Regions from separate parts of the Streptomyces sp. NPDC060049 genome, predicted to be linked through region 2. Evidence: riboswitches for the same ligand, from Rfam matches in the RefSeq annotation. Region 2 holds a riboswitch; the other holds the start of a gene.
What was found. A riboswitch is a leader RNA that binds a small molecule or an ion and turns the genes downstream of it on or off. The one in region 2 is predicted to bind S-adenosylmethionine.
Positions count from the first base shown of each region.

Region 1: another riboswitch for S-adenosylmethionine. It lies ahead of ACFWBY_RS20190 (aminotransferase class V-fold PLP-dependent enzyme); the one in region 2 lies ahead of thrC (threonine synthase).

Region 1 is NZ_JBHWVV010000010.1:96,960-100,355, reverse strand. Features, by position in the region: gene trpD (anthranilate phosphoribosyltransferase) at 65-1,129, shown strand; SAM riboswitch class IV at 1,224-1,339, shown strand; gene ACFWBY_RS20190 (aminotransferase class V-fold PLP-dependent enzyme) at 1,584-2,993, shown strand; gene ACFWBY_RS20185 (dihydrofolate reductase family protein) at 3,042-3,396, opposite strand, start outside.
Region 2 is NZ_JBHWVV010000001.1:452,029-455,424, forward strand. Features, by position in the region: gene ACFWBY_RS02075 (ubiquitin-like small modifier protein 1) at 1-224, opposite strand, end outside; gene thrC (threonine synthase) at 259-1,602, opposite strand; SAM riboswitch class I at 1,596-1,754, opposite strand; gene ACFWBY_RS02085 (glucosyl-3-phosphoglycerate synthase) at 1,941-2,918, shown strand; gene ACFWBY_RS02090 (trehalose-6-phosphate synthase) at 2,960-3,396, shown strand, end outside.

The sequences.
Region 1 (3,396 bases), on a different contig from region 2:
TGCCGTCTCCGCGGCTGGATAGGCTGAAGGCCTTCCCATTCGCGTGGACCACCAGGAGCGGACCATGAACGTTGTGACCCCGGCAGGCGGCGACAGCGTGGCGGCCCGCGGCTGGCCGGGTGTGCTCGATGCCCTGCTGTCCGGCCGGGACCTCGGCGCCGACGACACGGCCTGGGCGATGGACCGGATCATGCGGGGAGAGGCCACCGACGCCCAGATCGCCGGCTTCGCGGTCGCGCTCCGGGCCAAGGGGGAGACGGTCGCGGAGATCAGCGGCCTCGTACGGGCCATGTACGCGCACGCGAACCTGATCGAGGTGCCCGGCCGGACGGTGGACATCGTCGGCACCGGCGGCGACGGCGCCAAGACGGTCAACATCTCGACGATGTCGGCGATCGTGGTGGCCGGCACGGGAGCCAAGGTGGTCAAGCACGGCAACCGCGCCTCCTCCTCGGCGAGCGGATCCTCGGACGTCCTGGAGAAGCTGGGGGTCAACCTCGACCTCACCCCGGCGCGGGTCGCCGAGGTCGTCGAGGAGGCCGGGATCACCTTCTGCTTCGCGGTCAAGTTCCACCCCGCGCTGCGCCACGTGGCGGCGGCCCGCAAGGAGCTCGGCATCCGGACGACCTTCAACTTCCTGGGCCCGCTGACGAATCCGGCCAAGGTCCGCGCCCAGGCCACCGGTGTCGCCGACCCCCGGATCGCGCCGATCGTGGCGGGCGTACTGGCGGAGCGCGGCTCCTCGGCGCTGGTCTTCCGCGGCGACGACGGCCTCGACGAGCTCACCACCACCGCGACCTCCCGGGTCTGGTGGGTGCGCGACGGCGAGGTGGCGGAGCAGGGCTTCGACCCGCGCGACATCGGCATCCCGCTGGTCGACGTCTCCGCGCTCCGCGGCGAGGACGCCTCGTACAACGCGGACGTCGCCCGCCGCCTCCTCGCCGGTGAGGGCGGCCCGGTCCGCGACGCGGTGCTCCTGAACTCGGCGGCGGCCCTGGTCGCCCTCGACCCCGGTCCGGGCACGCTGGAGGAGCAGCTCGCGGCGGGCGTCGCGAAGGCGGCGGAGGCGATCGACTCGGGCGCGGCCCGGGCGGCGCTCGCGCGGTGGGTGACGGCCAGCAACAGCTGACCGGATGAATCCGGCCAGGATCCGGGCGGGATCCCGGTCCACCATGTGGACCGGGGTCTTGCGTCCGGAGGATCTTGTGGCAGGATGCTCGGCAGGTCACGAGTGACAGCGCATTGCCCCGGCTCGCTGTCCGGCAACCCTCCTTCCGTGGCGGGGTGCCCCGGGTGATGACCAGGTCGTAGGCAGTGAGGTCTACGGCAAGCGCGGATCCCTCACACCCCTCATTGGGGTGATGGGCCAGGGGTCCTGGTCTCTCGAGGAGCGTTTTTCGTGAGCAAGCGAATGCGATAGGGCGACTCCGCCCCTTCTTCAACCCTCGGAACAGGGTCACTTCCGCGTACCCCGAGTGCGCCACCCCGACTCCGAGGCATCCCCGTACCCCGGACGGCCGCAGCGCCGTACCCGCGTACGGCACTCCGAAGCCATTCAGACCTGCCTGCCGGGAGAAACCGCCATGTCCGCGACCCTGTCCGCGTCCTCCGAGTCCGCGACCGCCGCCGCCACCACCGCTGCCAAGACCGCCCTCGACCCCGCCTGTGCCGAGCCGCTGCCGGTCCTCGGACGCGACGTCACCGTGCCGCTCGTCACCGGCGGCGAAGTCGCCTACGCCGCCCTCGACTACGCGGCCAGCGCCCCCGCCCTGCAGCGCGTCTGGGACGACGTCGCCGCCTACGCCCCGTACTACGGCAGCGTGCACCGCGGCGCCGGATACCTCTCGCAGCTCTCCACCGACCTGTTCGAGCAGAGCCGCGTCACGGTCGCCGAGTTCCTCGACTGCCGGGCGTCCGACCAGGTGATCTTCACCCGGTCCACCACCGACTCCCTCAACCTGCTCGCCGCCGTGCTGCCGGCCGACTGCCAGGTCTTCGTCTTCGAGACCGAGCACCACGCCTCGCTGCTGCCCTGGACGAACGCGCGGGTCACCTACCTCAACGCCCCCCGGACCCCGGCCGAGGCCGTGGCCACCCTGGAGCGGGCACTCGCCGACCGCGACCCCTACGGCCCGGCCCTGGTCTGCGTCACCGGCGCCTCCAACGTCACCGGCGAGCTGTGGCCCGTCAAGGAGCTCGCCGCCGCCGCGCACGCCCACGGCGCCCGCATCGTCCTGGACGCCGCCCAGCTGGCCCCGCACCACCCCGTCTCCGTGCGGGACCTCGACGTGGACTGGGTGGCCTTCTCCGGGCACAAGCTCTACGCGCCGTTCGGCTCGGGCGTGCTCGCCGGCCGCGCGGACTGGCTCCAGGAGGCCGAGCCGTACCTCGCAGGGGGCGGCGCCTCCCGCAAGGTGGCGCGCCGGGAGGACGGCGGCGTCGACGTCGAGTGGCACACGACCGCCGCCCGCCACGAGGCCGGCTCCCCGAACGTCATCGGCGTCTACTCCATCGCCTCCGCCTGCAAGGCGCTGAACGAGGCGGGCTTCGAGAGCCTCGTCGCCCGCGAGCGGCACCTCATCGCCAAGGTCCGCGAAGGCCTCGCCGAGGTCCCGGCGGTCCGCGTCCTGTCCCTCTTCGGCGACGACGCCCCCCGCGTCGGTGTCATCTCCTTCGTGGTGGACGGCTGGAACAGCTCCCACTTCGCGGCCGCGCTCTCGGCCGAGTACGGGATCGGCGTGCGCGACGGCCTCTTCTGCGCCCACCCGCTGGTCCGCACCCTGCTCGGCAGCGAGCCCCAGGCCCAGGGCGAGTGCGGAGCCCCGGAAGCGGCCCCGGGGGAGCGGTCGCTGAACGCGATCCGCGTCAGCTTCGGCGCCGGCACGCCCGACGAGCACGTCGAGCGGTTCGTCCGCGCGGTCAAGGAGCTCGTCGCGGACGGCGCGAAGTGGCAGTACCGCACCGAAGAGGGCCGCTGCGTCCCGGCCGTCTGAGCCGGGACCGGGCGGACGTCGCGGGAGGGCCGGCGAAGGACCCGGGTGTCAGGCCCGGGCCGCCGGCCGGTACGTGCACACCTGCGCGCCCGTGGGCGCGGTGACCGAGGAGACCAGCTCCAGGGTCCGCAGGCCGCCGTCCGCCGGGAAGATGGACTTGCCGCCGCCGAGCAGCACCGGCATGACGATGAGCCGCAGTTCGTCGACCAGGCCCTCGCTCAGCAAGGTCCGCACCAGCGTGGGGCTGCCCATGACCACCAGGTCGCCGCCGTCGGCCGCCTGCAGCTCGCGGATCCGGGCGACGGCCCCGCCGCCGGGGACGAGCGTGGTGTTGTTCCACGTCAGCCCGGAGTCGCCGAGGGTGGTGGACACGACGTACTTGGGGATCTCGTTCATCCGGTCG
Region 2 (3,396 bases):
GACGTCTGGAGCCCGCCCTCGAAGCGCACGTCGTCGTCGTTGACGTACACGTTGACGAAGCGGCGCAGCTTGCCCTGGTCGTCCAGGACGCGCGCGGCGATGCCCGGGTGGCTCTTCTCCAGGGACTCGATGACCTCGGCGAGGGTCGCGCCCTCGGCGGAGACCTCGGACCGGCCGCCGGTGTAGGTGCGCAGGATGGTGGGGATGCGGACGTTCACGCTCATGGCGCTACTGCCTTTCCGGGTGCGGGGAGGGAGATCAGACCAGGCCGGCGGCGCGGAACGCGTCCAGGCTCGGGCGGATGGTGGCGGTCTGACCGCTGTCGGCGGCCACCGCCTCCAGGGTCTTGAGGCCGTCACCGGTGTTCAGGATCACGGTGGTCAGCGAGGGGTCGAGCTGCCCGTTCTCGATGAGCTTCTTCGTCACGCCGACGGTCACGCCGCCCGCGGTCTCGGCGAAGATGCCCTCGGTCTGCGCGAGGATCTTGATGGCCTCGACGACCTGGGTGTCGTTGACGTCCTCGACGAAGCCGCCGGTGCGCCGCGCGATGTCCAGGACGTACGGGCCGTCCGCCGGGTTGCCGATCGCCAGCGACTTCGCGATGGTGTTCGGCTTCTGCGGGCGGACCACCTCGTGCCCGGCCTTGAACGCGGTGGAGACGGGCGAGCAGCCCTCCGCCTGGGCGCCGAAGATCTTGTACGGCTTGTCCTCGACGAGACCGAGCTTGATCAGCTCCTGCAGACCCTTGTCGATCTTCGTCAGCTGGGAGCCGGACGCGATCGGGATGACGATCTGGTCGGGCAGCTGCCAGCCGAGCTGCTCGCAGATCTCGTACGCCAGGGTCTTGGAGCCCTCGCCGTAGTACGGGCGCAGGTTGACGTTGACGAAGCCCCAGCCCTCGCCCAGCGGGTCGCCGATGAGCTCGGAGCAGAAGCGGTTCACATCGTCGTAGTTGCCCTCGATGCCGACGAGGTCGCCACCGTAGACACCGGCCATGACGACCTTGCCCTGCTCCAGGTCGTGCGGGATGAAGACGCAGGAGCGGAAGCCGGCCCGCGCGGCCGCGGCGCCGACGGCGCCGGCCAGGTTGCCGGTGGAGGAGCAGGAGAGGGTGGTGAAGCCGAAGGCGCGGGCGGCCTCGACGGCGATGGCCACGACGCGGTCCTTGAAGGAGTGCGTCGGGTTGCCGGAGTCGTCCTTGACGTACAGCTTGCCGGTGACGCCGAGTTCCTTGGCCAGGTTGGCCGCGTCCACGAGCTTGGTGAAGCCCGGGTTCAGGCTCGGCTTGGAGGCCACGTCCGCCGGGACGGGCAGCAGCGGCGCGTAGCGCCAGATGTTGTCGGGACCGGCCTCGATCGCGGCGCGCAGCGCCTCGGGGTCGCCCAGGGGCAGGTCGTAGGCGACTTCGAGCGGGCCGAAGCACTCGGCGCAGGCGAAGATCGGGCCGAGATCGAAGCGGGTGCGGCACTCACGACACGAAAGGCCGGTGGCGGGACCGAGATCGACAGAGGCGCCGGCGGTGCCGTTCTCAACGGTGGCAACGGTTTCGGCAGAGGTTGCGACAGACTGTGCAGCCATGATGGCGAGGCCCTTTCTCCTCATCTTCCCCATGGCGCACTTCGCCATGAGACGGAATTGGCACCTTCCCTAGCCGGGGACCTCGCTGACGTCGCTGACGTACGCGATCGCGAGAACCGACTGGAGGGTTGCCGGGGCTTCAACGGGCCGTGTCCCTCTGCCCCTCTGGATGAGCGGTATGGCACCGGGCAACGCGCTCTGTGGCGCGCCCGGGCGTTTGTACGCGGGGACCCCCGGCATGCGGTGGACCTTCGCGTTGTTCAAGACTGTAACCGAAGGCCCGGGCGGTTGAGACAGCCGTCCGAACCGCGAGATGGATCACAATTCGGTCCAAAACATGGATGAACCAGGGAGTGCTGAAGGTGCTGGAAGAGGTGGAGCGATGGCTGGCGGACCGCTCCTGGTCCGCAGCCGACCGACCGCTCGACCAGCTGCTCTCCGCCAAGCGGGCAGCGGGGACCACGGTGAGCGTCGTGTTGCCGGCGCTCGACGAGGAGGCGACGGTCGGCGCCATCGTCGAGGTGATCCGGCGCGATCTGATCGAGGGACTTCCGGTTCCGCTGGTCGACGAACTGGTCGTGATCGACTCGGGCTCCACCGACCGTACGGCGGAGGTCGCGGCGAAGGCCGGCGCCCGCGTGGTGCACCGCGACGACATCCTGCCGCGGATCCCCGCCCTGCCCGGCAAGGGCGAGGTGCTGTGGCGCTCGCTGCTGGCGACCACCGGTGACATCGTCTGCTTCGTCGACGCCGATCTGCGCGACTTCTCCTCCGCCTTCGTCTCCGGGATCGTCGGCCCGCTGCTGACCGACCCGGACGTGCGGTTCGTGAAGGCGATGTACGACCGCCCGCTCGTCACGGAATTCGACGGATCCGCCGAGGGCAGGCTGCACGGCCAGGGCGGCCGGGTCACCGAGCTCGTGGCCCGGCCCCTGCTCAACCTGCACTGGCCGCAACTGGCCGGCTTCGTCCAGCCGCTGGGCGGCGAGTACGCCGTCCGCCGCGACCTGCTGGAAAGGCTGCCGTTCCCCGTCGGCTACGGCGTCGAGCTGGGCCTGCTGGTGGACGCGCTGCACACGGTCGGGCTGAGGTCGCTGGCCCAGGTGGACGTGGGGGTCCGGCTGCACCGCCACCAGGACGGGCAGGCACTGGGGCGGATGGCCGCGGCGATATACCGCACGGCGCTGGTACGGCTCTCGCGCGGACACCTCCTGCGGCCGGAGCTGACGCAGTTCGAGCGCGGGCCTGACGGTTTCGTCCCGCACACGCACGCCGTGGACACCGAGGAGCGGCCGCCGATGCTGGACATCGAGGAGTACGCGCGCCGTCGCGTGGCGTAACCGGACGTTTGACCGGACGCGGGGCGGGCTAGGTTCGCCGCATGGCTTCCCAGGTGCTCGTCGCCGCGAACCGCGGCCCCCTCTCGTACGCCCTCGACGCGGACGGCGCCCTCAGCGCGCGCCGGGGCGGGGGCGGTCTGGTCTCGGGCCTCTCCGCCGCCCTCGCGGAGCAGCCGGGGGCGCTGTGGATCTGCGCGGCGCTGTCGGACGCGGACCGGGAGGCGGTACGGCGGGGCGTGGCCGAGCCGGGGGTGCGGATGCTGGCCGTCGACCCCGCGGTGTACGACGACGCGTACAACGGCATCGCGAACTCGGTGCTGTGGTTCCTGCACCACCACCTGTACGACATCCCGCGCGAGCCGGTCTTCGACGCGGAGTTCCGGCGGCGCTGGGCCTCCTACGTGACGTACAACGGGGCGTTCGCCGAGGCCCTGGCCGAGGAGGCGGCGCAGGGCGCCTGCGTCCTGGTCCAGGACTA